DNA from 2 places in the Alcaligenes parafaecalis genome. Region 1 is predicted to be linked to the other one. Evidence: riboswitches for the same ligand, from Rfam matches in the RefSeq annotation. Region 1 holds a riboswitch; the other holds the start of a gene.
The links. Region 1 has a riboswitch for glycine ahead of OSH09_RS00735 (amino acid permease). Riboswitches for the same ligand answer to the same signal wherever they lie in the genome.
Positions count from the first base shown of each region.

Region 1 (16,215 bases):
GACTACCTTCGTCTGCAAGCAAACGCCTCTGCAGGAAGCTGGAATACGGCCCGCCTGATGGCAGACATCAGCACCCCTATCGACCAGACCGGCAAAATCCGAGCTCGCCTTGTGGCTGCCACGGATACTCGCGACTACTTTTTTGATACGAGCAAAGCCTCGGGGCATACCATCTACGGCGTCCTGGAGACCGATCTGAGCTCACGCACCACACTTATGCTGGGAGGCAGCCACGAGAAACGTCAGGAAGTACCGTGGTATTTCGGCTTGCCACGCTACAACACGGGCGAAGATATTGGCTTACCGCGCAGCACGAGCCTGGCAACCGATTGGAGTCGAAAAAACCATGAAAGCTGGGAGGTGTTTGGGGATTTGACCCACCGCTTCGAGAACGACTGGAAGTTTGTACTGAGCGCCACCCATTCAGCACAGCACTACAACAGCAAGACTGGCTATTTAAATGGGGCGATCGATCCACTTACCCTGGACGGCCTGACATATACAGGCGCGTACTTTCGTACTGAGGGCTACCAAAACCAGCTTGATGCCAATCTGTCAGGAAACTTCACTCTGCTGGAAAGATCGCATGACTGGCTCATCGGGGCAGATTACAGCAAGCACCAAGCCCAGGCTAAAAGCGCTCCTTTGACCGGGGGAGGCACCGTTAATCTGGCCCGTCTGGCCCAGGCCTACTGGCCCGAGCCCAATACACCCACTTTTGGCCCCGGAACGGCCTACACCAATTTCCCGGAATACGGCGAGGAGCGCAGTGGCGCTTATGCACGCCTGAAGATATCGGTATCGGATCCACTCCATGTAATCGGAGGGGTTCGCTACAGCAACTACAAATACTTTCTGAACCGCTCAGGTATTACCGAAAATGGCAGCACCAACTGGGTTGATCAACGGCGCTTTGTCGACAATGGCGTCGTGACCTTGTTTGGATCTCTGATATATGACCTCAATCCGGACTGGAGCACCTACCTGAGCTACGCAGAAATCTACAAGCCCCAGGCAGGATTTCTTGCAGGCCCATTACCGGGCAAGCCGTTAAACCCTATCACAGGGCGCACCTATGAATGGGGCTTAAAGGGTACACATCTTGATGGCAAACTAAACTCCGCCGCTGCACTCTACTACACCCAACGCAAGGGCGAGGCCGCCGCAGATGGACGCTATCCGAACAACGCCAACCCCGACAATGGCAGCTCCTGCTGCTATGTGGAACAAGGCAACGTCCTCAGCGAAGGGATAGATCTTGAATTGAATGGCGAACTCTACCCGAACTGGCAAATATATGCCGGCTATACCTATAACCATAATAGAAACAAGCAAACCGGGCAGAGATACGCCAAAAACACTCCAAGCCATCTGTTCAAAATTTGGACGACTTATCGTTTGCCTCAGGTAAACGAGAGATGGACGCTAGGTGCTGGCCTAATCGTACAAAGCCGCAGCTCAGTCAGTGGAGAAGCATTCGTCGATGTGGGCAATGGCAACTTCGCCTCAGCCCCCTATAACTCCCGCCAAGGTGGCTATACCGTTGTCAATGCCAGTGTGCGCTATGACCTTAGCAAATCACTTAGTGCAACCCTCAATGTCAACAACCTATTCGACAAACGGTATTACGCGGGGCTGGGGGAAAACGGCAAAAACAACTATTACGGAGCGCCGAGAAACGTGCTTCTGTCCATACGAGCGGCCTACTAACCATGTCGCCCTCACTGCATACCCACTATCAGCCCACCATTTTTCCGGATTTTTGTGTGAATAGCGCTATACCTGAACTCGCCGTTAAAACAGGGAGTACATCAAAGTGAAAGCCACTTTTCGCCAATCGATGGCATGGCTGCACACGTGGGTAGGACTTGTCGTCGCCTGGGTCCTGTTTTTTGTATTTTTGACCGGCACAGCCAGTTATGTAAAAGACGAGATCACACGATGGATGGAGCCCGAACATCCCCTACCTTCACAAGTTGTACCCGTGCAATCCAGTGCCATGCTAGAGCTCGCCTTAAAGCAACTCCGCGCAAAATCCCCCCCGGACTTCAAAGCCTGGACCATTACCTTGCCGCATCACGACCTTAAACCTCGTATCGAGCATCCGTTATCCATTAGCTGGGAAGAGCAACCCTTCCAACACGAAGCTCGCCGTGGTGAAGCAACCCTGGATCCGGTCACAGGCCAAGTACAAACTGGCATCACGCCGCGCGCAACAGAGGGTGGCACAGGATTGCTCCGTATGCACTACGCCCTGCATTATCTTCCTGAGGAACTCGCTATTTGGTTAGTCGGAATATGCACCATGTTGATGTTGGTCGCTGTTGTCACTGGCGTCGTGATACATAAAAAAATCTTCACCGATTTCTTTACCTTCAGACCGGGGAAAGGGCAACGCTCCTGGCTAGACGCGCACAATATCGTCAGTGTCATGACTCTGCCTTTCTTCCTGATGATTACGTACACGGGCCTGGTGTTTTTCATGTCCTTGTACGTTCCTGCCGGACATACGGTGATGTACGGATCTTCTGACGCAGGGCGACACGCATTTATTGATGAGCTGTACTTCCAGAAAGTTGACTATCAGCCCGTCACTCCCCCAAAAATCCCCATGAGTGTGATCACGCAACAGGCAGAACAACAATGGGGAAAGAACAATATTGCCTCCGTCACCATCATGCATCCACAAGGTGGCACACCCTATATAGAGCTACGCCGTACGGGTGCTAGCGGCATACATTGGAGACGCGGTGAGACCCTGCGCTTCAGTGCTCTGGATGGGCAGATACTGACCGTCGATGCCCTCAACAAAACCGCCCTGAATACCCAATACATCCTGCTCGGATTGCATGAAGGGACTTTTGCAGATTGGTGGCTACGTTGGCTATATCTTATTTCGGGCCTGCTTGGCTGCGCTGTTATCGGCACCGGTCTGATTCTGTGGACCACCAAACGGCGCACCAAATACCAAAAGAAACTGGCTAACAAGCCTGACCTTAGCTTGTCAGAGCACATTGATGCGGCTGGACTACGACTGGTTGACGTGTTGAACCTTGGGACCCTGATCGGTTTGCCGCTTGGATTAGCTGCCTATTTCTGGGCTAACCGCTTGCTGCCTGTACAAATGCTTGAGCGTGCCCAATGGGAAATACATGCGCTATTTCTCGTCTGGGGTGCCGCATTTTTGCTGGCAGCCGTACGACCTCTGAAACAAGCCTGGTTAGAGCTTCTCTGGTTGACCTGCGGCTCCTATGCCTTGCTCCCTGTTCTCAATGCCCTCACCACTGACCGCCATCTGGGCGTCACCCTGCCCTATGGTGACTGGGTCTTGGCCGGGTTTGACCTCAGCATGCTCGGGCTGGCTGCAGGCTTTGCCTATATGGCTATCAAAGTAAAAAGAAAATGGCTGATTACCGAGCAGCTAAATATACCCACTACACAAAGCAAACTTCCTTTAACGGGAGACACGCCATGAGCCAGCTTGGCCTTCGCTATCGTTTACAGGTTCTGTCACGCATTGTCGCCGCGATTATTGGAGGATATGTCTTAACATCCGCCATCACCGTACTGCTTACGCTCATTTGGCCACTACCTCGAAGCGAAGCGGTACTAAGCGCGAACATGCTGTCCTTTATCTGGTACACCGTCGCGGTCATATGGGTATTTAGCGCCGGCAGCGCGCTTCGTGCATGGGCAGGCTTACTCTTGACCTCTGCCTTGATCGCACTACTGTGTCTGTTCTTGGCCCCTCAAGGAGCCATGTCATGAGTCACCCTACTGTATTACTGAACTTGGCCATTTTTATAAGTAGCCTGACAGGCTTTGTCTGCCTGGCTTTAGCCAATGATCGTCAAAGTGCCTTACTCTTGCATCGCCCTCCCAGCAAAAAGGAAAGGCTGGCATTCCGCCTGATTGGCTGGCCTTTACTGGCCATAGCTTTAGCGCTGTGTTGGCAGGGCTGGGGCTGGAGTATTGGAACGGTAGTGTGGCTGGGCTGGCTGACCGTCGCCAGTGCAGGGCTGAGTTTCTACCTTCCTTGGTGGCCCTGGCGAGAGAAAAAAGCCAAGCGTGCAAGCCTCTCTAAATCCCAAAAACCACTATTACCTTGAAGCAGAGCGGCACAAGTATGCCGCTTTCTACTCGTTCACGATCCGGGTCCCTTGATGAAACACCATCTGCCAACGGCCCTGTCTTTGCCGCCAGATTGAACTGCGCAAAGAACGCTGCAGACCCTCTTTGGCCGAGACTGCACAAATATAAGTCACCAGGACAACGTCCTCGGCCAATACCGTCAGCTTGAAATCACTCAAGCGCCGCTGCTCAAATAGCTGCTCCGGCAACGACTCCAGAACCTCCGCCTTGTCCCACGCGGCACCTCTGGCACCGAACTCAACGAACTCATCAGCCAGCAACTCACTTAGCTCGGCCACATCCTGACGGGTGGAGCGATCGAGCAGGCGCTCTTCAAGAGACAGAATCAGGGCTTTCAGGGAATGAATCATGCTTGTGCTGATGGCTCGTGGGTTTGTAGAAAATTTTAGAACACACCTTAACTATACGCGAGCAAACGAAGTAGCTTAAAGGATGCAAAACCTCTAATTAAGTGAGCTAGAAGGAGCTTTAAAAAGCAAGAGCATCTTGAAAACCTATTTTTTTCCAAAAACTAAAACGACTCTATCTACGGACACGGGTCGGGTCGGGTCGGCAGTCAGGGTAAAAATGCTTTGTCTTCACAAACCCGACAGAATCCTACATCTGACACAAGCCGCGATTTAAACGATATTTCTAACAAATAAAATAAAAAAAACACCACCCTCAACAAAGGAAAACTTTTAACAGTTGTTTTCCTTTCAAGTCATTAATGAATCTCACTTATAGATAGACTCTGCCGTGTTAAATCACTCACAGGGCAATATCATGTCTTTACTAAAACGGTGCACGGCGGAAACCTTGGGCACTTTCTGGTTGGTATTTGGGGGCTGCGGAAGTGCGATCTTTGCCGCTGCGTATCCGGAGTTGGGTATTGGTTTTGCCGGTGTTGCCCTGGCCTTTGGTCTGACTTTGCTGACCATGTGCTACGCCATCGGCAATATCTCCGGTTGCCACATTAACCCCGCTGTCACGCTGGGGCTGGTTGCAGGCGGGCGCTTCCCTGCCCGCGAAGCGCTTCCTTACATCGTCGCGCAGGTAATTGGCGGCATTCTGGCCGGGGGTGTGTTGTACCTGATCGCCAGCGGCAAAACCGGCTTTGATCCAGTTGCTGGCTTTGCCTCCAACGGGTTTGGTGAGCACTCGCCCGACAATTACAGCCTCAACGCTGCCCTGATCGCAGAAATTGTGCTGACAGCCTTCTTCCTGTTCATCATCATGGGCGCCACGCACAAGCGCGGCCATGCAGGCCTGGCCGGTGTAGCGATTGGTCTGTCCCTGACCTTGATTCACCTGATCAGCATTCCCATCACCAACACCTCGGTTAACCCTGCCCGCTCTACCGGCGTGGCCTTGTTCCAGGGCACCTGGGCGATGGAACAGCTCTGGTTGTTCTGGGTGGCTCCTTTGATAGGGGGCGTCATCGGTGCCCTGGTGTATCGCTTGCTGCACGCCAACGACGATTAAGCAGCACTAGCTCCTGATCGCAGGACACTATTGAGCCGCATCAGTTTGAATTAGGCACACTGCCTGTTCAAACCGATGCGGCTCAATGCTATTTACGGAAAGCTCATGTCATCTGCAGCGGTGTGATCAGCAGGAAGATCGCAAGGCGCGAAGCTCGTCTCCCTTATGTAGTAGGATTTACACCCAGCACCTGACTGTTAGCCCCAGACTCATACGCTCACCAAAGCCCCAACAAGCGGAGAACCTCATGAAAAAAATATTGAATACCGGCCTGATCGCTTTAGGATTCAGTCTGATGGCAAACACCGCTTTGGTGCAGGCAGCCGACTGCGACAGCCTGACGAATCAGAACGCCATCAACCAGTGCATCAGCAACGAGTACAAAAGCTCGGATGCCGAGCTGAACAAGCTCTACAAAGAAATCAGCACGCGCCTGAAAGACGATGCCGACACCCTCAAAGCCTTGCGTACCTCTCAACGAGCCTGGATCGGTTTTCGGGACGCGGAGTGCGACTTTGCTGCCATCAACACACAAGGTGGCAGCATTCATGCCATGCTGATCGCCAGTTGCCGCAATGAACTGACTCAAGCCCGTATCAAGGACTTCAACAATTACCTGTCTTGCCAAGAGGGAGACATGAGCTGCCCGGTTCCACCGGCTATGTAAATTCCGTCCACGAGCACGGGGCCTTGAGCATTCGCCAAGCCGCACCCTCTCTAGCGGACAGCCCTGGTGGCCAGGACTTCGCCCCCGCTTGAACCCAGCCATACCCTACCGACATGCCTGATACCAAACATCCGTCCACACGCGACCTGAATGACCTCTACTACTTTGTCCAGGTCGTGGACCACGGCGGTTTTGCCCCCGCCGGACGGGCTTTGGGCATCCCCAAATCCAAACTAAGCCGACGCATCACCTCCCTGGAAGAAACTCTGGGCGTGCGCCTGATCCAACGCTCCAGCCGTCACTTCAGTGTGACGGAGATTGGTCAGATGTATTACCAGCGCTGTCTGGCCATGCTGGTGGAGGCAGACTCCGCCCAGGAAATTATCGAGCGCCATCGCAGTGAACCACAAGGCTCGGTGCGTCTGAGCTGCCCGCTGGCTTTGCTCGACTACGGCGTCAATGAATTGCTGGCTCGGTATCTGGCCAAGTACCCCCACGTCAAACTGGAAATCGAAAGTACCAATCGCCGTGTGGACGTGATTCGGGAAGGCTTTGATGTGGCCTTGCGCGTCCGCTTCCCTCCTCTGGAAGACAGCGGTCTGGTCATGAAAGTATTAGGTGAAAGTATTCAGTATCTGGTTGCCAGCCCCGCTTTAATTGAGCGCATGGGCGGGCTGCCAACGCTGGACCTGTTGGGGAGCTGGCCCGCCCTCAGCGACGAGCATCTGCTACGCAATCCCGTCTGGCAACTGCAAACTGCTGAAAACACCTTGAAAGAAATCCCGTATCAGCCCCGACTGGTCTGTGACGACCGCATGACCTTGTTGCAATCCGCGCTGCAAGGCATTGGACTGGTACAAATGCCCGCCATGCTGGTCGCCCCCTATATGCAGGATGGCAGGTTGGTGGATGTGGCCCCAGGCTGGAATCCCCGCCCTGGTGTTGTGCATGCAGTATTCCCCTCGCGCCGGGGTCTGGTGCCTGCTGTCCGTGCCCTTCTGGATTTTCTGGGGCAGGAATTCGTGACGATTCTGCATACTCCCTCGCCCTGAGTCCGCACGGCTACCTGGCTAAATCCAGCAAATACACAGTCGTTCTGTTTATGGAACGCTGATGACCATATTCCCATCTATCCAAGTCATCGTTGCACTTCTATAGTCTCCTCATCCAAAATTCATCATGGGGAGTACATCGACATGAACGCCAAACTGGCTGCGGCCACCGCCGCGATTCTCTGGGGCTTTACTTACATTCTGACCACCACCTGGCTGCCGCCTAACCCCTTGTTTCTGGCAGCAGTCCGGGCCTTGGGGGGCGCCATCGTTTTGCTGATGCTGGTCCGCAGCCTGCCTCCCCGCGCCTGGTGGGGACGACTCGCGGTGCTGGGCACGTTGAACACCGGCTTGTTCTTTGGCCTGTTCTTTATTGCTGCGACTCGCCTTCCTGGTGGTGTAGCCGCCATATTCCAGGCCCTGACCCCGCTGGCCACCATTTTTATTGCCTGGGGCATTCTGGGTGCTCGCCCTGCCTTGATGCGGATTGGCGCTGTCCTCTTGGGTGCGCTGGGTGTGTCCTTGGTCGTCATGTCCAGTCAGGCACACCTGGATATGGTCGGCATTGTCGCCGCGCTGGGTAGCATGCTGTCTATTGCAACGGGTGGGGTTCTGATGAACAAGTGGGGTGCACCACCCATCCCGCTCTTGGGTTTTACCGGTTGGCAGTTACTGATTGCCGGGGTTGAGCTGAGCCTGATCGCCCTGCTGACCCAGGATATTCCAACGCAGATTATTCCTGTTCATTGGCTGGGCCTGTTCCTGCTGGCGACGGTCCTGACGGCTGGCCCCTTCGCGCTGTGGTTCAGCGCCATCAAACAGCTTGGTGCAGTAACCGTGGCCCCCTTCATGCTGCTGGTGCCAGTCACCGCGTTCATTCTGGATGCGCTGATCAAAGGGGTCTGGCCGACCACGCTGCAACTGGTGGGTGTTGCGCTGGTCATGGGTGGGCTGGTGATGAGCCAAAAAACCCTGGCCGTGGCGCGCTCCACGCTGGAAGCATCCGTACACAAACCCTGATCGGGGGGCTGGCTGTAGCTGCTGCCTTAGCTCATGCCCGTCGCCAGACACGACCCTGAACACAAACGCAGATCCAGCAAGCACCACTCCGGCAGACAGACAGCCTGTCTGCCTTTTTTTATAAAGCTGCCTCAGGCAGATTAGGATCGCGCTGTACATCAAAACCAGCAGCCCGCCACGCCTCCAGACCGCCTTCCAAAGGCCGCACCCGGCTGTAACCACTTTGCAGCAAACGCTTGGACACCAAGGCCGCCGACACCTCGTTGGGGCAATCGCAATACACAATGATTTCCCCGTCGGTAATCAGGTTCAACGTCGCCTCGCCCAGGGCCAGACTGATTGCTCCCGGAATGCGCCCTTGAGCCTGAACAAAGGTCGAACGCACATCCACAATAACGGGCGGAGTTTCTGAAGACAGCATCTGATGCAGCTCCTGCACGCTGACACGCTCCATGCACAAAGATTTGATGAAGCGATGACGCTGCCACCATTTCTTGGCAATAAACACCGCCAAGGCCAGCGCCAGCAGGATTCCGCCCAACACACCCAGGCTGACCAGGACATTCAAGAGTTCGTCTACAGCAGAGCTGAACAAAGAACCCAGAAACACCGCAGAGCCCGCCCACACGGCCGCCCCGATAATGTCGTAAAACAGGAAGCTGCGTTTAGGCGTGCCAACCGTACCGGCCAAAACACTGGCAATCGAAGCAAAGCCCGGAATGAATTTAGCCACCATCAAAGACGGCGCACCCCAACGCATATAAATGGATTCGGTCTGCCGGATACAGGAGTCAGGGGATAAGGAAATCTTGCACAACAAGGCCAGCAATCTGCCGCCATAACGCCTTCCAGCCAGATACCAGCCGTAGTCCGCAATCATGGCCCCCAGAACCGCCACGCCCAGCAAGCCCCACAAGCTGTAGCCGCCAGACTCATGCAAAGCCCCCGTCACCACCAGCACGGGATACGCAGGCACAGGCGCACCGGCCTGTTCAACCAGCACGTTAAAAAACACGATCAACAGACCGTGTTGCTCGATAAGTTGCAGAATGGATTCGACCATAGAACGACGCACAGAATTTGCCAGATAGCGCGTATTGTAGGCTGGCGCCTGCCAATTTCTGTTTCAGCTTAAAAGCATTCAAGAATAGCTACCATGCAAAAACTGCGGTCCCTGTGCAGACGCCTGATAAAGAGCCATTCCGCCTCTTTTGCCACCCGATTTCCCCTTCCAAGTGTTGACCTTCCAGCCACAAAATAGATCAATAAACAAGAATTATTCTCATTAAAGACCTACAGGTTAACGATAGTAGTCATCGCTTTTTACCTGTCTATACAATAGCGGCGTCAATAACGGTTCAGGTGAGAGTCTTCACTTTGATGAAGCGCCGACGGAGCAACGACCCCGGAATCTCTCAGGCAAAAGAATCTTGAACCCTTGACGTTCTGGAGAGAGGCACATCAGTGCCCACCGAAGGGGACCATCGCGAACCGATGGATAAGCTCTCAGGTAAACGGACAGAGGGGGTACAGAGGCCATATGGCCTGTGTTCACCTATTCGTCCGGAGCCTATCTATGAGCAGATAGTCGGGTGCCATTTTCTGGCCGCCTGACACGCCACATCCCTATTCCCATTTTTATTCGCACACAGGTCTGTTTTGACATTTCATGTCGTCAGAACAAGGAGGACTGCTGTGCGCTCCATACCCTATTTAGATCGGCATCAAGAAAACCGTCCTTGAGGACGGGTTGTGCCCTTTGTTTTCTCGCAGCACAGTCATAATTACGCATTTGAACGAAAAAAAACTAGGAGAACAGTGTGTCTCAGCAACATTCATCTGGACTGCAGCGCTCGTTGAAAAACCGGCACCTGCAACTGATAGCAATTGGAGGCGCTATCGGTACAGGGCTATTTATGGGATCAGGCCGCACCATTAGCCTGGCCGGACCTTCGGTCTTGTTCACATACATGATCATCGGGTTCTTTTTGTTTTTTGTTATGCGGGCAATGGGGGAATTGCTCCTGCATAACCTGGAATACAAATCTTTCGTGGATTTCTCCGCCGATATTCTGGGCCCGACCATGGGCTATTTTCTGGGCTGGAGCTATTGGTTCTGCTGGGTGGTTATTGGTATTGCGGATATTGTCGCCATTACCGGCTACACCCAATTCTGGTGGCCGGACATTCCGCTCTGGCTTCCCGGCCTGGCGTGTATCGCCTTCTTGCTGATCTTTAACCTGCTGTCGGCCAAATTGTTTGGCGAGCTGGAGTTCTGGTTTGCTTTGGTCAAGATCATTGCCATTGTTGCGCTGATTGGCGTGGGTGCTTACCTGCTGTTCACCGGCTTTGTCGGCCCGACCGGCGAAAAAGCCAGCCTGACCCACTTGTGGGACCGCGGCGGCATGTTCCCCAATGGATTGCATGGCTTCTTTGCCGCCTTCCAGATCGCCATCTTTGCCTTCGTGGGTATTGAGCTGGTGGGTACGGCTTCTGCTGAAACGGCTGACCCTGCCAAGAACCTGCCCAAAGCCATCAACAAGATTCCCGTTCGCGTGATTGTGTTTTACGTGCTGGCCCTGACCGCCATCATGACCGTCACCCCTTGGGATATTGTTGCTCCCAACAAGAGCCCGTTTGTAAATATGTTCTTGCTGATTGGCGTGGGTGCCGCAGCAGCCATCATCAACTTTGTGGTGCTGACCTCGGCCCTGTCGTCCGCCAATAGCGGCATGTTCTCGACAGGCCGCATGTTGTACGGTCTGTCCAAAAACAAGCTGGCTCCCGAAGCATTCAGCCAGTTGTCGCGTAACGGCACCCCCCGTAATGGTCTGATCTACTCTTGCGCCCTCTTGCTGTCCAGCCTGTTCCTGCTTTACGCAGAAGGCGACGTGATGCGCGTGTTCACCATCGTGACCACCGTGGCCAGCATCTGCTTTATCTTTGTCTGGGCCGTGATCCTGATCACCTACCTGAAGTACCGTCGCGTTCGTCCTGAAGCCCATGCCGCATCGAGCTACAAAATGCCCTTTGCGATTCCCATGTGCTATCTGACGCTGGTGTTCTTTGCCTTTGCGCTGTACTTGTTCAGCCAGGAAGAAGAAACCCTGATCGGCCTGATTGCCACGCCATTCTGGTTCCTGGCCTTGTTCATCTGCCTGCCTTTCTACAAGAAACGCATGAAGAAAGACTTGGCATTGGGCCTGGCGGCGCAAAGCGTCAGCTAAGTTGTGATGTAAACAACACGGTTCTACCAAGAACCGTGTTGCCGCAGTCGGGTCTGGCCTCGTTCTACAAAACTTGGCTGGCACACACTGGCAACACTCCAACTCGCTGCCCTTGGGCAGCAGAACTGGAACGAGGCTGGAGCCCGGATGCGAAAAGCCACCCAAACGGGTGGCTTTTTTAATGCAGATTGCATAAGGGGGATTCAAGTACATGTAGCTTCGTTCACAGCCTTGATTCCCAATTAGCTTAGAACTGGTAACGCATATTCACCGTGAAGTTTCTTGGCGCACCCCAGGAATACTGAATACGCCCGGCCTCTCGCAAACCTGCCATGTATTTCTTATCAAACACATTATTCACATTGGCCCCCAGGCTTAGATGTTTGTTGACCTGATAACGAGCCATCACATCAAACAACCAATAAGAGGGCTGATCCATAAGTCGAGTCGATGCTTTACTTTGCCAACGTGCTGCGACGCCCACAGACAAGCCTGGCAAGGACTGAGCAAAACGATAGCTACTGGCCAATTTAAACTGGTGTTTAGGCACAGTGTCAGTCGTTTTCAAACTGCTGCTATTTTGAACGTAGCTTCCCTGCAATTGCCAGCCGGGAGCCACTTCACCCGACAGTTCCAGCTCGTAACCGCGACGCATCGCGCCATTAACTGCACGGTAAATCGTCTCCCCGGTTGGGCGAACCTCGCCCGTGGACTCCGCCGTATTGTTAGTCTTCATCCAGAAACGAGACACGCTGGCATTTAAGGCACCATCAAAAAACTCGCCTTTCACACCCAGCTCATAAGTCACACCACGCTCTGGATCTAAGGTCTTGCCATCCATATCCTTGGCGCCTTGCGGCTTAAAAATGCTGGCATAACTACCATAAACAGAAATCTGATCGTTCAGATCCACCACCAGACCCGCGTAAGGCGTCACTACCCCATGTTGCTTGAAGTCATTATTGCTGTACGAGTACGGAGTTTCATCAAACTGCTTGAAATCGGTGTAACGCACGCCACCAATCAGTTTGACAGGGTCCGCCAGACTGAATAAGCCTGCTGCATACAGCGAGTTTCGCTGCGAGCTGAAATAGCTATGATTACTAATGGGCATAGTAGTGAAATCGGGGATTTCAATCACTGCTCCACCGTCCGCATAGTCCAAACCCAGATTGCTAAGTCGACCCGCCGCTGCATAGGACTCTGTCGTCGTTCTGTAGGTATCCGCCCCGAAACGCAACTCGTGCTGACGTCCCAACAACGAGAATGGGCCTTGCACCGCTAAAGCCAGATTGCGATTACGGGTTTCATAATCGCGTGACCAAGCCACATCGATCATCGCGGGTTGGCCGGCAAACCAAACTCCTTCCTGCTCACCCGGGTTAACTGTCTTATCCAGGCTTCCTTTCAGCGTCGCGGACCAATCATTGCTAAAGCGATGCGTTAAATCAAGAAACAAGGTATTACTTTGCTGCTCGTAGCCGGACCATGGAGCAGCCACATTGAATTCCCGTGGCTTGATCCCCAGGAACTGGCCATCTGCCGCATAAGCCTGAATCATCGATGTGCCTGCGGCACCTTTAATCGTACGGTTTTTTTGAGTAAAGCTAAGCGTCAACAAGGTGCGATCCGTCAGATCAGCCTCCACAATCCCGTAGAACGTCTTGCTACTGGTTTTCACATAATTCTGGAAACTCTTGCCATCCGAGGCGGCTGCAACCAGACGACCTCGCACGGAACCGCTTTTATTCAAGGGCGAACTAACATCGGCATCAATTCGATAGTTATCCCAGCTACCGGCGGCCGTGCCAATGCTGGCCTGGAAGTCATCGGTTGGGCGCTTGCGGATCATATTGACCGTGCCCCCATAAGCCCCATCTCCGCTCATCAGCCCGGACGACCCTTTCAATACCTCAATACGGTCAATTTCGGCCATATCGTCCATGGAGTACTGGGTTTGCGTATTGACCAGCCAGCCACTGGCCTTCTGACGCATCCCGTCGGTCTGCATATTCACCGCCGAGCCACGAATCGCAAAGTTAACAGCATCTCCCTGCCGGTCTACTGATACACCGGGCGTTTGCTCCAATACATCAGACAATTTGTACAAATTAAAGTCATCCAGACGCTCGCGCGTCATGACAGTGATGGACTGTGGCGTCTCGCGCAAAGACAAATCAAACCCCGTCGCTGTGCGGCTAGGCCCAGCGGCGGTATAAGAGCCAGAGCCTTCCGTGACAGGGCTGGCAGCACGCACCTTGATCGCTGCCAGCTCCTCCACATCCACCTTCTTGCGCAGATGGATCGTGTTGCCAGTACGGGTGTAAGCAATGCCCGTGCCCTGCAACAACTTGTCCAAAGCCGCTTCCGGCGCCATGCGACCAGACACGGACTGAGCCTGGATACCGCGCACCAGGTCGGAGGTGTAAATAAACTGGAAAGAGGTTTGCTGGCCTAATTGCAGCAAGGCATCACCCAAGGACGAGGACGGAATCGAAACCGTCACATCCGCTTGCTGGGCAAAGGAAACAGCAGGTACAAACGTAGCCGACAAAGCCAGGGAAAGCGCCAGCTTCAAGGCAGGCGCAGCCAAAGGGAAACGAGCCGCACGCCCAGTCAGGGAGTGAGAACGAGAGGAACGGAGAGTCACAGAGGTCTTCCTAACAGACAGAGGTCCTGTAGATGTACGAATGGGGGATCCCTTTGGCCAAAGGATGGGGGCAGGCCGCACGGGGAGTGCGGAAAACCTGCCTTCATAGGTACAACGGACGGGGGGCGGAAAACCCTGAATGGGGTTTGAAGGAACTTATCACTAACAAGCAACAAACCAGTGCAGCAGCCGAATTAGGAGCCGATTAACCTCTGTGTACATTTGAACTAACTGTGCTTATACAATTTGTTCGATAAAAAGGCATATTCATATGCCTGCTTCCGACCCGTTGCCGTCATTAGATTCGCTGGTATGCCAACGACCGCTCTCAAAGTGAAGCGGACGGCTTGCGCCACTATGGCGTGTTGTACAAGGTGCGACCAATGACCGGGCGTGATGGCGACGATCTAAAAGCAAAGCCCGACCCGACGAACCGAGACACGAGCAGAGAAACGGGCTATCGTTTTGTTCGCCAGTTCGAGCCTAAAAAAAGGAATTAGATTGGAAACCCTATCCATAACGACTATCGAAGAACTGAGGATGGTGGAGCAGCGATTCGTGAACGGATTCCTTTTTCGCGGACAAGCAAAACACTATTTTGACGAGACAGGTGCTCCGAGCTTTCCGACATCGTTTGAACGGAAGGGCTGCGTTCCTCCGTTGATGCAGAAATGGCTCTACTTTGCTAGAGCACTCATCAGGGCGGTTAGCGGGGCTAAGTACGAAGATATTAGTGATGAATTTGTGCAGGCGATACTTCAGCACTATGGTTGGCGTTCTTTCTACATCGACCTGACAAAATCACTGACGGTCGCTTGCTGGTTCGCGTCACATCAGTATTCCGAAAAGCGAACGATCAACATGTGTGAAAACCACGAGGAAGACCCCGTTTGGCTTGTACACACGCAGGCGAGCTATGCCGAGGTTACGACTGGGAAGGGACACCTGTATGTGATTGACATCGCTGCACTAAAGGCGCGAGAGGTCGGACTGCACGACTTGGACGAGATAAGCGTGGAAGGCGGACCGTTGCGATTTCACGCGCAACACGCCTGCCTTGCTGGAATCGTGAGCCGCTTGCCTTCCGATGCAGTCGTAGCGCATCTGACTGTTGAAAACGGCGTGCTGCTACAGCGGTGTGCGGAGGCTGGACTTAACAACACGAACGATCTTTTCCCATCGGCGAAAACCGACTTCTTACTGCATGCGTTGCTCGATATTCCGTGGCAACGTGTCTTTAAGGACGAGATGACAATCCCGGTATTCCATCGAGGACTTGACCTACCCGAGTATCGAGTCGAATTTACGAAACACCTGCCGCCCCAAACCATCCTGTACGATGAGTTCTGGATCGACGAGCAGCGACAAGTTATCTCCGATCTTACCGATTTTCGTTTTTATCGGATGCAGGAGACGGCATACTACAGTTCGCCTCCAGCGACCTTTTCGTTGCCTGAGGTGACAAAGCTACTCAATGGACATGGAGCATTTGTGATCGAACTCGATGCCCCTATACGCCCACCTGAGCGCTCTGACTCATATGTTTGCGACAAGGGCGTTTTCGTACGACGAACGGGCGATGGGCTTGTCGAGGTTACAGCGCTGTTGATTGGGCACCCTACTAACGTTCCCTCTGGCGGTGGCGTAAGCGCTGGTTGGTTTTATAGCTTGGAGGGCGACGTCTGGAAGAAGGCGAAGCACATTGATGAATGTCCATGCAACAACGATCTGGTGCATGAGCGACATTTCAACCTGCTGCGAATTTTGAATGACGCATTGGCTGATGGGCAATTTAAAACCATCGGCCCGTTGAGCTATGCACATTTGCATCTTTTTCGAGCCGCAACAGGGCAATGAGGTATTACTCTTGCGTCGGCATCGCGTAGCTAACGCCACAAGGCGAATGTTTCCTCAAGCCTACGCAGCTCCCGAAGCTTAACGTCATCGCACGCGGCGTCAAGCCACTCGGCCATGCACGCGAGG
Region 1 covers NZ_JAPKNA010000001.1:161,814-178,028, reverse strand. The annotation lists gene OSH09_RS00780 (TonB-dependent siderophore receptor) at 1-1,710, shown strand, start outside; gene OSH09_RS00775 (PepSY-associated TM helix domain-containing protein) at 1,817-3,475, shown strand; gene OSH09_RS00770 (DUF3649 domain-containing protein) at 3,403-3,768, shown strand; gene OSH09_RS18325 (DUF3325 domain-containing protein) at 3,690-4,109, shown strand; gene OSH09_RS00765 (nuclear transport factor 2 family protein) at 4,137-4,502, opposite strand; gene aqpZ (aquaporin Z) at 4,918-5,616, shown strand; gene OSH09_RS00755 (lysozyme inhibitor LprI family protein) at 5,864-6,283, shown strand; gene OSH09_RS00750 (LysR substrate-binding domain-containing protein) at 6,397-7,335, shown strand; gene OSH09_RS00745 (DMT family transporter) at 7,480-8,355, shown strand; gene OSH09_RS00740 (DedA family protein/thiosulfate sulfurtransferase GlpE) at 8,474-9,418, opposite strand; glycine riboswitch at 9,707-9,796, shown strand; gene OSH09_RS00735 (amino acid permease) at 10,176-11,582, shown strand; gene OSH09_RS00730 (TonB-dependent siderophore receptor) at 11,830-14,232, opposite strand; gene OSH09_RS00725 (FRG domain-containing protein) at 14,734-16,089, shown strand.

Region 2 (16,215 bases), 370 kb from region 1:
TTTTGTACTGGGTGCGGCAGAGGCCGGTTTCTTGCCAGGCGTGCTCTATTACCTGACCTTGTGGTTCCCGACCTACCGACGCGGCAAAATCATTGCCTTGTTCATGATTGGTTTGCCCCTGTCCAGCGTGATTGGTGGCCCCTTGTCCGGCTGGATTATTGGTCACTTTGACCATATGAATGGCTGGCGCGGTTGGCAGTGGTTGTTCCTCTTGGAAGCCATTCCTAGTGTGCTGCTCGGTATCCTGACTTTCTGGGCTTTGCCGAATAACTATCAGTCTGCGCATTGGCTTAACAACGAGCAAAAGTCCCGTTTGGCGGCGGATCTGGCTGCCGACGATGCCGAAGGCAAGGGCGTCAAACACAGCTTTAAAGATGGTTTCTTCAACTTGAAAGTGTGGATGCTGGGTGGGATCGACTTCTCCATCCTGCTGGGTACGTATTCCATCAGTTTCTGGATGCCGTCCTTTATTCGTGCGGCCGGTGTGCAAGATCCATTCCAGATTGGTTTGATGACCGCGATTCCTTCTCTGGCCGGTGTGGTGGGGATGCTGATGATTGGTGCCAGTTCGGACCGTCGTCGTGAACGTCGCTGGCACCTGATCGTGCCGCTGACTATCGGGGCGATTGCGCTGGTTGCCAGTACCTTTGTGGCCCACCATGCCTGGTTGACGGTTCTGGCCTTCACGGTGGCGTCGGCAGTCATTATGGGTGCCGTGCCTGTGTTCTTCAGCTTGCCTGCCACCTTCCTGAAAGGCACTGCTGCAGCAACCGGTTTTGCTCTGGCTTGCTCCTTGGCCAATATTGCTGGTCTGGTCAGCAACTCCCTGATTGGTTGGGTCACCGACCTGACAGGCTCGGGCAGCGCCGCTTTGTGGTTGTTTGCGGGTAGCCTGATGGTGAGCTGCTTGCTGGCTTACGCCTTGCCTGCCAAACAGGTAAACCGCTAAGTCGCTGTTTGCTCCTGTGGTCTGAAACACAAAAAACATACCCGGCTAACAGCCGGGTATGTTTTTTTATGGTTGCGGCGTCTTGGGTACGCCGCTTTGCCGAACCAGGGTGGCGGGCTTGTGGCCGATCACCGATCAGGTTCAGGCAGTAACTTTGCTGCCTTGTTGCAGCCAGGCTTGCAAATCCACGGTTTCATACAGAACTTGAGCGCTTAGAACACGCAAGCCATGTGGGCCGCTGTCTAGAATGCGGTGTTCACCTTGGGCTTGTTGCAGCTCCAGTTCGCTGTCGGGCAGCGTCATCAGATGTCGGGCCACGGCAATCAGTTGCTCGGGTGGGCAGCAGGGGCTGGATTCAAAATGGCCGACTTCTTTGCCGTTTTGGCGGAGGATCAGGCGTAATGGATTCATGATGTTGTTGCCGTATCAGAGACGGGCCAGTAAAAGTTGTTGGGCGTGGCGCGTGCACCAAAAATGGCTTGTCCAACGCGCACAATCGTGGAGCCTTCGGAGATAGCGACTTCATAGTCACCCGACATACCCATGGACAGCTCACGGATGTTTTCAGCGTGGGGAATGTCGTTGCGGAGCTGATCGCGTAAATTGCGCAGCAGGGCAAAGCAGGGGCGTACCCGTTCGGGGTCTGCGTCCATCAAGGCCAGGGTCATCAGACCTTTGACTTTCAAGGCAGAAAACTGTGGTAATTCGCGCACAAACGCGTGCACTTCTTCGGGCGGCAAACCGAATTTGCTGTCCTCGCTGGAGGTGTTTACCTGCACGAAGACGTCCAGGCTGCGGCCTTCAATTTGCAGGCGGCGATCCAGCGCTTCAGCGGTCTTGAGTTTGTCCAGCGCATGAAATTCGGATGCAAAGCGTGCAACGGACTTGGCTTTATTGCTTTGCAGGTGTCCAATAACAGCCCATTCCAAATCCGGCAGCTCTTCGCGCAGGGCCTCGTACTTGCCTTCGGCCTCTTGCACCTTGTTCTCGCCCAGCAGGCGGCAACCGGCTTGATAGGCCAGGCGGATACGGTCAATCCCGAAGGTTTTGCTGACCGTCAGCAAACGTACATCACCAGCGGCACGACCGTAACGTACGCAGGCAGCATCAATTCTTTGTTGTACCAGGGCAATGCGTTCCCGAAATGCCTCTACACTGGTGGAGGTGGGATAATGCTCGGTGTGAAGTAGATCAGGGGCGGATTCGGACATGGCGCACCAGTAAGGAAGAAAAAAAAGATAAACTCGACCCTGCGGGTCGCGCATAAACTATTATGTCATAGGTCAAAATGAATATCCAGGGAAGCAATGCGAAGGAACTTTTCGATGATATCCGACAGCAAGTGGCGCTGGGGCGTATTGCTCCGGGACAGGTCTTGCCGCCGGTACGCGAACTCGCCCAAACACTGGGATTGAACCGAAACACCGTCGCACTTGCTTATAAGCGTTTGGTGTCAGCGGGCGTGGCCGATGCGCAAGGCCGTCGTGGCACGCGTATTCGCGAAACCATTCGGGAGCTGGCGCGTGAAGGTCATGGAGCCAGCTCGGCTCTGCAGGATCTGGCCAGTGGTAATCCGGCGCTGGCGTATTTGCCCGCACCGACACAACTGACAGCAGGCGTGCGCGGCCAGACCCAGGCCTTGTACGGTGCGGACCCCTTGGTGCCTGAACTGCGTGCGGTGTGCCAGCAGGTGTTCCATAAAGACACTCCTCTGGAAACGGATTATCACGTCAGCTACGGGGCAGTCGATGCGATCGAGCGTTTGCTGCAAGCCTTTTTGCTGGCAGGCGATAAAGTCGGGATTGAAGACCCTGGCTATCTGAATAGCATCAACTCGGTGCATACGCTGGGCTACAAACCGGTAGGCATTGCGGTGGATAGCGAGGGCATTGTGCCTGCTTCCTTGGAAGAGGCCCTGGAGGATGGTTTGCGTGCGTTGATTTTGACACCGCGTGCGCATAATCCTACGGGGTGTTCCTTGAGTCGGGCGCGCGCCAAGCAGATCGAGCAAATTCTGAAGAACTATCCCGAATTGCTCTTGATGATTGATGACCATTTCTGGATGTTGGCCAGCAGCCCTTATCGCAATGTGATCCCCGCTGATCATTTGCGTTGGGCCTTGATCCGCTCGGTATCCAAAGGTTTGGGCCCGGATTTGCGCGTTGCTTTGGTAGCCTCTGATCTGCAGACCAGCGAGCGCTTGTCGCAGCGCTTGGCCTCGGGTGCGCAATGGGTCAGTCATCTACTGCAGCAAATGGTCGTGCATGGGCTGACGGATGCGGATATCAAGGCGCAGACCCGTGTGGCGCAAGCCGCTTATGTGCAAGCCCGCGCGGATTTGATGCAGGCCTTGAAAAAGCAAAGCATTCCTTTTTGGGACAGCGAAGAAGGCTTCAACTTGTGGATTCCTCTGGACCGCGAAGCCGAACCTGTATTGGCTGGTTTGGCCGCAAGGGGCTGGCTAGTAAGGTCCGGCCAAGTGTTTGGTGTCAGCAATCCCGCCCAAGGTTTGCGAGTCAGCTTTGCCAATCTGGATGCCAAAGGCGCGCAGCGCTTTGCGACGGATTTAGCCCAAGTACTGCAAGAGCGTTATTAGTCACTATCTTGCTGCTTCTGGCGAAGTAGCAAGATAGTGAACTCTATACCGTGCGCCCACCCATTCAGCTAGAAAAGGGGGCGCTATTTTTATGGGCCTTATTATTTATTTAGTAGGCCGATTACTGATCCATTGCACTGCCAGGACGCTGCCCATCACCAGAATAATGCCGACCAGACTGGAGCCCGTCATGGCCTGGCCCAGGATCAACCAGCCCAGAATAACGGCGGTCAAAGGACTGAGCAGACCCAGCGAAGACACCGCGACTGAAGGCAGTACGGCAATCCCTCGGAACCACAAAGTGTAGGCCAGCAGGGCACCGACCAGGCACAGATACAGATAACCGCCAATTTGCACCGTGCTCAAAGAGCTATCCAGCGGTGGGTCCAGCCACAAGGCGAGGGGGGCAAGCATCAGGCCACCGAGCATCAACTGCCAAGCGGTGAAAGCCAGAATCGGCATGCCACTACGCCAGCGATGCGACAAATAGGTTCCCAAGGCCATGCACAAAGCGCCCACAATTGCGGCCACCATGCCCCAGGTATCCCATTGGCTCTCTGGGGAAAGCAGCAAAATACCCATGCCGAAAATACCGATCACGCAGGCCAGCAGTGCCATCGTGACGGGACGTTTTCCTTCCAGAGCCCAGGCCAGCGCAATCACAACCAAAGGTTGAGCGGCCCCGACCACCGCCGCCAGACCACCGGGCAAGCGGTAAGCCGCCACAAACAGCAGTGCTTGAAAGGCACCAATATTCAAGGCCGCCAAAATCAGGGTCCGCCCCCAATCGCCACGCGCTGGCATACGACGACTCCAGAGCAAGAGCATCAGACCTGCGGGAAAGCAACGCAAAAACGCAGCAATGAACGGGCGGTCAGGCGGCAAAATTTCGGTAGTAACAATATAGGTTGAACCCCAGATGGCGGGGCCTAGTGCGGTCAGTGCCGTCACAATCCAAAGCGATAATCGGTTCATGGTGAAAGTATCTTGATGTCGAGATAAATGCCAGTGTAGGGATGATTTATCTTAATATCAAGATAAATATCAGAATCGAGAAATCATGAGTACGAGCGAAGAACACGACGCGGTAGACCTGATCATCAAGCAATGGCGTGAGCAGCGGCCGGATCTGCCCAATCTGGATGCCATGGCCTTGCTGGGCCGTATGACACGTTGCTTTCAACTGGTGCAAAAGCAGATGAGCGAAAATTTCAGGCGTCACGGCCTGCAATTGGGCGAATTTGATGTGCTGGCCAGCCTGCGTCGTTCCGGCCCGCCCTATACCTTGGCACCTACAGCCCTGTTTTCTACCTTGATGGTCAGCTCCGGCACCATGACGCATCGTTTGCAGGGCTTGGAAAAGCAAGGTTTGATTGAGCGCATTGCTGACCCGGAAGATGCCCGCCGCATTTTGGTGCGCCTGAGTCCGGCCGGTCTGGCCTGTGTGGACACTGTGGTCGTTGACCATTTGGCGAATGAAGAAAACTTGCTGGAAGGCCTGAATACCGAGCAACGTCAAAGCCTGGACAGCTTGCTGCGCGACTGGATGCGTGTGTTGGAGTCGCGCCAGAGTTGAAGGAATGCTAAAGTAGCTGGATATATACACAGCCTACTTATGACCCCGCCAGAGCTTCCTCCTTTTTACTACCTGCATAATTTTCATCAGGTTTTGCAGTGGGTACAGCACGCCAGTTCCGACTTGCTGGAGCCGGAACACGTCCATTGTGGTCGCCGCTTTGTAGCGGCTTCCCAATCTGCCCAAGCGCTGTTAGTCCGATTGCTGATGCGTAAAGGGCCTGTATTTCGCATCGACAAGCTGCGTTACGACGAGATTGCGGATCTGGATGCGGCAGTGCAAGAGCTCAGTGCCTGTGGCTTGATTGAGACGAATCCAGACCTCGATCTGGCAACCTTGTTTGCGGTCCATACCGTGCCGGAGCTGCGTCGCCTGTTTAGTGATCTGCCTGCGGCTGGGCGCAAGTCGGATTATCAGGCGTGGATCAGCCAAACCTATGGCGACCAGGCACGCCCCTTTCAGGAATGGTGCGCCGACGCCCGATTGCAGGCTCCCATGCTCCGTCTGTCCCCGGAGGTCATGCACTGGGCGCAGCGTTTGCAGCTTCTGTTCTTTGGCAATCATTATCAGGACTGGTCCGAGTTCGTGCTGAGTGATCTGGGCCTGTATCGCTACGAAACGGTGCTGCTGGATCAGGCCAGCCGGGCGTTCCGGCATGGGGAGGATGTACGCCTGTATGAAACCTTGTCTGAACTACGTGATACCCAGGACGAGGCGGATCCCGAGCAATGGGCGCAGCGCTTTGCGGCCGTGTTGACGATTGAAACGGATAGCGATTGGTTGCAGCGGCGCAAGGCAAAAACCCTGTTCCAACTGGGACAGCAAGCAGAGCGCCAGCATTGGTGGCCGCTAGCCGAGCAGGCCTACACCCAGACGAGCTGGCCGGGCGCACGCTACCGTCAACTGCGTGTATTGGAGCGCCAAGAGAACCATCAAGGTGCGTGGCCCCTGTTTTGTCAGGCCTGGGGACAGCCAGAGAACGAAAGTGAAACCCAGAAGTTGCTGCGTATGTTGCCGCGCATGCGTCGTAAATTGTCAGTCGACGTGCCGCCCAGTTCTCCGGCAAGTACACCGGCCAGTCGCACTCAACGTAGTGATCTGGTCCTGTTTGATGACGGTAATCGAGTTGAAGCCCAGGTCTTGGCGCATTGGGACAGTCCTTTGGCGCCTGTTTATTACGTAGAAAACGCCTTGTTTCCAGCCTTATTGGGATTGCTAAGCTGGGACGCTATTTTCGCTCCCTTGCCCGGCGCGTTTTTTCATCCCTATCAAGCCTGTCCTGCTGATTGGGGCAACCCGGATTTCGTATCGCGTCGTCAGAACCTGTTTGATCAAGCCTTAAGCGTCCTGGACAGCGCTGACTATAAAACCGTGATCTGGCAGCGCTGGCAGGAAAAACGCGGCATACAGTGCCCCTTGCTGATCTGGCCTGCCTTGGATGAAACCCTGATCGAGCAGGCTTTGCATTGCATCCCGGCGCAGCATTTGCAGTTGGTCTTCAAGCGCATTTTGCAAGACTGGCGCGACAATCGCTCCGGCTTGCCGGATTTGGTGCGTTTTACACCAGTCCAGCAAAGCTATGAATTGATTGAGGTAAAAGGGCCAGGGGACCGTCTCCAGGACAATCAACGGCGCTGGCTCAGTTATTTTGAGCAGCACGCCATTCCAGCCCGTGTTTGCTACGTCACTCGGCCTGAATTCGTATGAAAGCCTGGACCGTAGGCGTACGAGCTTTGTGCGAATTCACCGCCCGCAGCGGTGATCTGGACCTGCGCTTTACTCCTGCGGCCACTGCTCAGGAAGGCATTTTGGGTCATCAGCAGTTACGGCTGCGTCGCCCGGAGCATTACGAGGCGGAAGTTCCTCTGTCCTATGAAATGGAGGGGCTTCTGGTGCGGGGTCGGGCCGATGGTTTTGATCCTGTCAGCCACTGTCTGGAAGAGCTGAAAACCTATCGGGGGGCGTTTGATGCCATCCCCGAGCATCACCGTCGTTTGCATCAGGCCCAGGCCAAGGTCTATGCCGCCATGATTTGTCAGGAGCGGGACCTGCCGGGCGTGACGGTGAGTGTGGTGTATTACCACGTCGACAAGCATAAGGAGACCTGCGTATCCGAGTATCTGGAGCGCGCGGATTTGTGGGCCTTCTTCGAGGAACACTGTCGCGCCTATGTGGAGTGGGGGCGGCAGGAACAAAAACATCGTCTGGCGCGGGACCAGGCCTGTACCGATCTGCAATTTCCTTTTGAGCAGTTTCGCGCCGGTCAGCGTCAATTGGCGGTGGCTGCGTTTCGTGCGCAGCGTGACGCACAGTGCTTGTTGGCTCAAGCGCCGACGGGCTTAGGCAAGACACTGGCTGTCGTGTTTCCCGGCCTGAAGGCCATGCCCGAAGCGGGTTTGGACAAGCTTTTTTATCTGACGGCTAAAAATTCAGGCCGACAAATGGCTCTGGATGCCTTGAGCCGTTTGAGTCCCGAAGGCGAGGGGGCTTGGCGGGTGCTGGAAATGGTCGCCCGTGACAAGCAATGTCCGAACCCCGATAAAGCCTGTCATGGCCAGTCCTGTCCTTTGGCCGAAGGCTTTTACGACCGCCTTCCCGCCGCACGCCGACAAGCCCTGGAACAGCCCATTCTTGATCGCCAGCGCTTGCAGCACGTCGCGAATGAGCATCAAGTCTGCCCCTACTATCTGGGGCAAGAGATGTTGCGCTGGGCCGATGCCATTGTGGGTGACTACAACTACTTTTTCGATACCCATGCGGTGCTCTATAGCCAGACCCTGGCGCAACAATGGCGCAGTGCTGTGCTGGTGGATGAGGCTCATAACCTGGTCGAGCGTGCCCGCTCCATGTATTCAGCTTCCTTTTCGCAAGTGCAGATACGCATGGCCCGCAAGGCAGCTCCTTCGGCCTTGAAGCGTCATTTCGCTCCCTTGACTCGTTTGATGGAAGACCTGATTCCTGAGGAGGGGGGCGACCAATGGGGCTTGGAGAAAATCCCGCCCGATCTGCTGGAGCAGTGTGAGTATTTGGCGGCCCGTCTGGGGGCATACGTGGCTGAAACCCCCATGCCGCAAGACAGTCCCTTGCTGCAGTTTTATTTTGAGCTGCTTTATTTTGTGGATTTGGCCGGACAATTCGGCTCGCACTCTTTGTTCGATATCTTGGCGCACCGCGATGGCGTGCTATTGAACCTGCGCAATATTGTGCCTGCGCCTTTTCTGGCTGAGCGTTATGGCGATGCTCATGGTGTTGTGCTGTTCTCTGGCACGCTGAATCCTTCGCAGTTTTATCGCGACGTCCTGGGTCTGCCGCCCAGTACCACCGAACTGAATGTGGCCTCGCCGTATCGGGCCGAGCAGTTACGGGTACGCCAGTACGCGGGTCTGTCTACCCGTTATGCAGACCGAGCCCAAAGCTTGGCAGGGGTTTGCGACATTGTCGGGCAGGCCTATCAGGAGCAGCCGGGTAACTATCTCTTGTTCCTGAGCAGCTTTGATTATCTGGAGCAGGTCAGCCAAGCTTTGCAGGAACGCTGGCCGGATATGCCCCTGTGGCACCAACAACCGGGCATGAGCGATCATCAACGAACGCAGTTTCTGGATCGCTTTACGCTGGACGGGAAGGGAGTAGGTTTGGCGGTGTTGGGCGGGGCGTTTTCCGAAGGGGTGGATTTACCCGGTAAACGCTTGATCGGTGCCTTTATTGCCACCTTGGGATTGCCGCAATTCAACCCTGCCAATGAGTCGGTGAAGCAAGTCATGGCCCAGCTCTTTGGGGAGCGGCGGGCCTATGACTATACCTATCTTTATCCGGGACTACGCAAGATTACACAGGCCGCGGGTCGTGTGATTCGCGATGAGCAGGATCAGGGCTTTGTGTATCTGCTTGACGAGCGCTATGGGCAGCGGCGGGTGCAGCAGTTGTTGCCGGACTGGTGGCAAATTGAGCAGGTGCGGACTGACGCTCGTTCTGGGCAATGACTTCAGTAATGATTTGAGCGGTAGCGGCAGACAAAGTCCAACCCAGGTGACCGTGACCCGTGTTGTAGTACACGCCAGGACGACTGCCTGCTTTCACGCGTGGCAGCATGTCCGGCATCATGGGACGCAGACCGGCCCACGGCACGACGCGGTCGGTTGCGGCATCGTGGAAGTTGCGGCGTGTCCAGTTGGTCAGCGGGGCAATACGGTCGGCACGTATGTCTTTGTTGCTGCCGTTGTATTCCGCCGTACCCGCCACGCGCAGTCGTTCCTTGCCCAGGCGGCTGGTCACAATCTTGGCTTCTTCGTCCAGCAAGCTGACCCAAGGGGCGGCATGTTGGGCTTCTGGCGTATCCAGATAGACCGAGATTGAATAGCCTTTCACAGGGTAAATATTGACGTAGTCGCCCAGCATATGGGCCAGATGACGGCTGCCTACACCGGCGCAAACCACCAGGGAATCCACGGACAAGGTATGCGTGTGCGCTTCAGCGCCGTCACCCGTGCGCAACTGGATACGGTGCGGAGGGCCGCAATCAATACCCAGCACTTCCGTATCTTGCAGGAACTTCACGCCGCGCTTGGCGCACGCATCCGCTAGCCCGCGTGTGTATTTGTGAATATCGCCTGTGGCATCAGAAGGCGTGAAGAAACCGCCGTAGTAGGTGCCTTGCAAAGCAGGTTCGATCTGGTGAATTTCGTCATTGGTGACGGTGCGGCGCTCCAGACCTCCTTTGTGCAGCAGTTGGCTGACTTTCTTGCCCGACTCAAAGCCGCCTGCCGTGTGGTAGATGTGCAAGATGCCGCGTTGTTCCAGGTCGAAATCAATGTTTTCGTCCTTGGCCCATTGGTACAGATTCTCGCGGGCCGTAATAGCCAGCTTGACGGTTTCAATGGTGTTGCGCTCGTAGCCGGAGATGGCACCCATAAACTGTGCCATCCAGCTATATTTGTGCCAGCTTGGTTTAGGGTTGAACAGCAGTGGGGCGTCTTTGCGCATCATCCACTTCAAGCCCTTGAGAATAGTGCTGCGGCTGTTCCAGACCTCGGCATTGCAAGCGGAAAGCTGCCCGCCATTAGCGAAGGAGGTTTCCATCGCAGGGTAGCGCAGGCGGTCGATAACGGTGACTTGATAGCCTTTCAGGCTAAGGGCGTAGGCGGTGGTAATTCCGGAAATACCGGCGCCAATGACGGCAATATGCGACATAACAGGCTCCTGACAGGTGAATTGCCACCAAATAGTGGCAATACCCCATCTGTCCTGTGACCTGAGAGTTTATCCAACCAGTGTGTCTGGCTGGGCTCCTTCGGTGGGCGTCGTGCGCCGCTCTCCAGAGTGTCGGGCTGGTACGATCCTTTTGCCTGAGAGATTCCGGGGTGGTTGCTCCGTCGGCGCCTGACTGAACAGGTCTCTTTCATACCGCCTGTAATGACGCGACTACATTAGCTGTGCTTGCAAAACTGCGCAATCAGGGTAAACCGGGAGCCCAAGGAGCGGGCTCCCGGTTGTGGGCTGTGGATCAGGAAGGATAAATCCACAGTTTGGAGGGGGGCAATTGCAGGTGATGTATGCCACCGGGCAGGGGTTCCGGCCCAAAAGCACGCAAGGTGCCTGCAGACGGGTCAGCCATGCGGAACACGTGCTCCCACTTGTCGCCCAGGTACATGCTGGTGGACAACTGCAGTTGCAGCGTATCGGGGCCAGGCTGGGCGTTCAGGTGTACCTGTTCAACACGGATCACGGCAGTGGCTTGCTGACCGGATGTCAGGGGGGCGGCTGCATGGCCCCATAGCTCCCAGCCGGGGCCACTTAGGCGGGTTTGCTGATCGCGCTGTTCGGTGACTTTCCCTTGCAGGCGATTGTTGGAACCCATGAACTCGGCTGTATAGAGCGTCTTGGGATTGCTGTAGACCTCTTGGGGCGTGCCTTGTTGCTCGATCTCGCCCCCGTTCAGCAGCAAGATGCGATCGGAAATGGCCATGGCTTCGGCTTGATCGTGGGTCACCATCAAGGCTGACAAGCCCATCTCCACAATCAACTCGCGCAGGAACACACGGGCTTCTTCACGCAGTTTGGCATCCAGGTTGGACAGCGGCTCATCCAGCAGAATGACGGGCGGGTTGTAGACCAGCGCACGTGCAATGGCGACCCGTTGTTGCTGCCCACCCGACAACTGGCTGGGGTAGCGTTCGCCCAAACCTTTCAGGCCTAGCTGATCCAGAATGGCTTCTACCTTCTGGCGGCTCTCGGCCTTGGGGGTTTTGCGCAAGGTCAGCGGATACGCCACGTTTTCCTGTACCGTCATGTGCGGCCACAAGGCGTAGGACTGGAAGACCAGCCCCAGGTTGCGGGCCTCGGCAGGCAGATCGACACGGGCCTTGGAGTCGTACAGCACATCATTATTGATGGCGATGCGGCCTTGAGAAGGCTGCTCCAGCCCGGCCACAGCACGCAGCAAGGTCGTCTTGCCGCTGCCCGAAGCGCCCAGCAGGGAAACCACTTCGCCTTTGTTCAGGCTCATGGAGACGCCTTTCAGGACGGGATTGCGGTCGTAGGCCAGATGGATATTTTCTACAGTCAGCTCGGTCATCGTAGTTTCACTCCGAAGCGCAATGCGATGGTCAGGCCAATGACCACCAACACGATATTGATAAAGGACAGGGCAGCCACAATGTCGATGGCACCGGTGGCCCACAGGGAGACCAGCATGGAACCAATGGTTTCCGTACCGGGAGTCAGCAAGTACACACCGGTGGAGTATTCCCGCTCGAAGATCAGGAACATCAGCAACCAGGAGCCGATCAAACCAAACTTCGCCAAAGGCAGGGTGATCTGACGCGTCACCTGGCCGGGACGAGCCCCCGTGCTACGGGCAGCTTCTTCCAGCTCCGGGCCTACTTGCAGCAGGGTGGAGGAGATCAGACGCAGACCGTATGCCATCCAGACCACGCTATAGGCCAGCCACACACTGAAGATGGTGCTGCGCAAAGCACGCAGAGGGCTGACAACGACGCCTCTTAGCCATTCCGCCATAGGCAGCACGGACAGCCAGCCGTTTTCCAGGGACTGATCCAGCCACATAGGCACGAACAGGAACATCCACAGGAAGGCCAGACCCGCCAGCAGACCGGGAACCGCGCGCGGAACCAGAACGCTGTAGTCCAGAAAGCGAGTAATGCCGTCTGGCTTGCGGTGCATGGCAAGGCCGATAAAGGTGTAGCAGATCACGGCCAGCGCACCACCGAACACACCAATGGCAATCGAATTCAGAATGGCGCGCAGCAGGTTGGCTTGCCCGAAGACTTGTCTGAACGCATCCAGAGAAAGCACGTCCATCAGCGAGACGCCAATGCCCCAGTTGGACACAAACGCGCGCAGCACCACACCGACAACCGGCACGATCACGGTAAAGAACAACCATAGTGCAACCAGGGTGGCGGCAGCCCAGCGCCAGCGGCCCAGTGGCAGGGAACGAGCCTGGGAGGCTTTGCCCTTGACGGTCACAAAGCGGTTGGCGGTGCGCATCAGGCGGCGTTGCAGCATGACCAGGGGAATGGTCATGGCGATCAGAATCACGGCAACCGCGGCCATCAGGTGGTAGGACGGAATGCCCAGCTTGTTTGTCAGCTTGTACAGGTAGGTGGCCAGAACCAAGTGGCCCTCGGGGTCACCCAGCACCAGCACCAGACCAAACACTTCTAGACCCAGGAAAAACAGCAGCACGCAGGCGTACAGAATGGCCGGGCGAACCATGGGCAGGCTGACCGAGCGCATCACTTGCCAAGGGCTGGCTCCGGCGCTGCGGGCCGCTTCTTCCACGTCCGAACCCATGCTGCGCAGGGCGGAGGAAATGTACAGGTAAGCGTGTGGAACGTGCGTCAAACCGGCAATGATGACAATGCTGGTAAAGGAGTAAATGTTCCAGGGCACAAAACCGATCAGGTCCAGTGCCCAGGTGGAGAAAAACCCGACTGGCCCGGCAGCGACGATATAGCCGAAGCCCAGCACCATGGGGGATACAAAAATAGGGACCAGAATCAGCGGTTCAATCCAGGTACGACCCGGCAGATCGGTACGCACCATCAGGAAAGCAAGAATGCCACCCAAGGGAATCGAGATACCGGCCAGGCCAAAGGCCATGATGAAACCGCTACCCAGGGCTTTGTAAAAGTCCGGGTCGTCGAAAATAAAACGGAAGGCATCCAGCCCCAGAGACTTGTCAGCCGCGAAAAAAGGGGCGGATAGCAGGCTTTGGATGATGATCAGGCTAAGCGGCACATAAATGGCCAGTGCCGTTATCAGAACAACGACATGGCGCGGCCAGGCCTGCCACCGAAGGCGTAAGGCTTGCATGATAAGGATTCCAGGCGGAAAAGAGGCGGGGTGGCGGCAGGGGCCACCACCCGATTCAAAGACGAGGCGTCTTACTTATTGGCGGCAGCGCGCCATTGCTTGATGAAGTCCAGACGTTCCTTTTGTTTCAGGAAGTCCAGCAGGGACGAATCCACGGGGATGGGGGTCAGTTCCACACCGGCCAATCGCTTGGTCAGGCCGTCCACGTCGTTATCGCCTTCCACGTCAGAGCGGATCGAGGCCAGTTCGGACTTGTTGGCCAGAATGTCCTGACCGTCTTTGGACAGCATGTAGTCCAGGAAAACGCGGGCTGCATTGGGGTTTTGCGCCTTGTTGCTGATGAAGGCCACACGCGACAGGACCAGGGTGTAGTCCGAGGGGTACACAATCCCGATGGCTTTATCCTTGGCGGCGCGGGTTTCTGCATACGAACCCAGCAGGTTGTAGCCGATCAGGTTCTCGCCGGAACTGACACGCTCCATCATGGTGCCAGTGGACGATTGCAGAACCAGATTGGCCGAGCCTACGCCCTTGATGAAGTTCCAGTAGCTTTCGCCTTTCTTGCTGTCTTGAGCGGCCAGCATATAACCCACGGCGGACTTCTCGATATCGTAGGTGGTGACCTTGTTGCGGAAACGGTCCTTGTCGCTTTCCACCAGCTTGGCCAGTTCGGCGTGAGTCTTGGGCACTTCCTCAGGCTTGATCAGACGGTTGTTGTAGATGAACACCGTAGGCTCGTAGGTCGTACCAAAGGCCTTGTTTTCCCAGACGGCCCAGCCAGGCAGGGAAGGAATTTCGGGGGAAGCGTAGCTGGCGGCATAGTCGGTGGCCAGACGCATGGCCGAATCCATGGACGAGCTCCAGACCACGTCACCACTATTGCTGCCCGAAGCCTGCTCACTGATGTAGCGGTTGTACAGCTCGGTGCTGTTCATGTCGTGGTATTCGACTTTGATCTTGGGGTTTGCCGCTTCAAAGGCGGAAATCAGCGGAGCGGCTGCCTTGGTATCGGTCGTGGAGTAGACGATGACCTTGCCTTCTTTTTCGGCGGCTTGCGCCTGATCGCCTTGTGCCCAGGCCGCTTGACCGGTAAGCATGCTGGCACTGAGTGACAGGGCTAGCAGGCTCAAGCGGCTAGGGATGGTGAATGCTGACATTCGAGTCTCCTTGGTTCAGTGTCCCATCATGACGCGGGACTTTTCGGGGAACAGTGTCATTCCATTGTGTGGACTCTAGCTGTCAGCATCCTGTCACTGTTGATAGGAATGGTCTCCTGGGTTGGGAGGCGTATCGGTTACCAGACGCCGCCAGTTTTGCAGAAAGCGCTGGCGTCGGGTTGGGTCCAGTCCAACCAACAAGGAAGGATTCAAGATAAGTGGCTGAATAATCCCAATCGATTGATTTGCAACAGGTTTTGTAAACCAACTGCCTGTTTCGATGGCATTCAAATGGCCCAGGCCAGCCGGACCCGCAATGGTTTGTTGGCCTCGGGGTGAGAGCAAATAATCAATAAATGCTGCCGCCAAATCCGGCCGATGGGCCTGTTTATGAATCAATGCGCTGCGGGTAAACACCGAGACATAATCGCTGGGAACGACGATGGCAATGTCGGAACCGGCCTTTTGGCGGGCCAGCGCGTAGGAACCCAGGACGTTGTAGGCCACATCCAGGGTGCCGTTGTCCAGATCATCCAGAATGGCAGCGGTATTGGCGTATAGACGAGTGCCGACGCGGCCCAAGGCATTGGCCATCCCCCAGAAGGTGGAGGAGGTGCGCTCGTCATAAAGCGCGAACAGATAACCGACGCCACTGATCTGGATGTCATAGGTTCCGACACGGCCCATGAGTGTGCCGCTATTGCGCTCCAGCAGCCTTAGCAGCGCCTCTCGGGAGGCGGGCAGATCTGGTGGCAGGCGGGACGGTGCGTAGGCAATGACTGCGGGTTCCAGCGTGAAACCGAAGACCTCATTGCGCCAGCGTGCCCAACCGGGCATGGCATTGGTCAGGCTGGAGCTGTGGGAACGGGCATAGCCGTCGTTGGCCAGTTTGACCTGCAGATCCGAGGCCGAGCTGATGAGCAAGTCCGTATCAGGCAGGCTGCCTTGAGTGGTATGTCGATACAGGGCCGTGGAATCCATCTCGTGATAAAGAATGCGCACCTGAGGCTGGATTTGCTGGAAGTCGTGCACCAGTACTTCAAACAGCTCCGTATCGGTAGGGCCAGCGATGACGAGTAAGGGCTGATCATCCGGCTTTTGCCTGGGAGAAAGTGCCGGGTATTCATGGCTGCGTATACCCATATCGGGGCGGGCGATCTTGTCCTGCGCATGAACGGTGTCGGGGGAGGCAAGCAGGCCCGTCAATACCAGGGCGAGGACAGCCAAGGTCTGTGGCAGGGAGCTTGCAGGCTTGGGGCCTTGGATCAGCGCCGGGATTTCGATGCGGACGGTCAGCCCTTGCGGAGAGTGATCACGCAAGAGCAGGGTTCCCTGATGCGCTTGTACGACCGTGCGCACAATCGACAGGCCCAGGCCCGATCCCGGTCTGCCTTGACTGCTGGGGCCACGCTGAAAGCGCTCCAGTAAACGGGTCTTGTCCTCGTCGCTGATGCCGGGTCCCAGGTCGGAAACATCAAACACCACCAGGCCGCTGGGCCGGGTATAAACGCGTACAGAAATATGCTCGTCGCTGTAGAGCATGGCGTTGTCGATCACATTGCGCAGCATTTCCCTCAAGGAGACGTGGTCGCCCAACACTTGC
Region 2 covers NZ_JAPKNA010000001.1:535,290-551,504, forward strand. The annotation lists gene OSH09_RS02490 (MFS transporter) at 1-949, shown strand, start outside; gene OSH09_RS02495 (hypothetical protein) at 1,091-1,360, opposite strand; gene OSH09_RS02500 (YggS family pyridoxal phosphate-dependent enzyme) at 1,357-2,160, opposite strand; gene OSH09_RS02505 (aminotransferase class I/II-fold pyridoxal phosphate-dependent enzyme) at 2,238-3,545, shown strand; gene OSH09_RS02510 (DMT family transporter) at 3,651-4,520, opposite strand; gene OSH09_RS02515 (MarR family winged helix-turn-helix transcriptional regulator) at 4,606-5,121, shown strand; gene OSH09_RS02520 (VRR-NUC domain-containing protein) at 5,161-6,828, shown strand; partial or broken gene OSH09_RS02525 (ATP-dependent DNA helicase) at 7,626-9,002, shown strand; gene OSH09_RS02530 (D-amino acid dehydrogenase) at 8,947-10,308, opposite strand; glycine riboswitch at 10,357-10,437, opposite strand; glycine riboswitch at 10,442-10,529, opposite strand; gene OSH09_RS02535 (ABC transporter ATP-binding protein) at 10,622-11,692, opposite strand; gene OSH09_RS02540 (ABC transporter permease) at 11,689-13,455, opposite strand; gene OSH09_RS02545 (ABC transporter substrate-binding protein) at 13,527-14,612, opposite strand; gene OSH09_RS02550 (sensor histidine kinase) at 14,706-16,215, opposite strand, start outside.
Region 2: it holds a riboswitch for glycine, as region 1 does, so the genes downstream of both, OSH09_RS02530 (D-amino acid dehydrogenase) here and OSH09_RS00735 (amino acid permease) in region 1, are expected to answer to the same signal.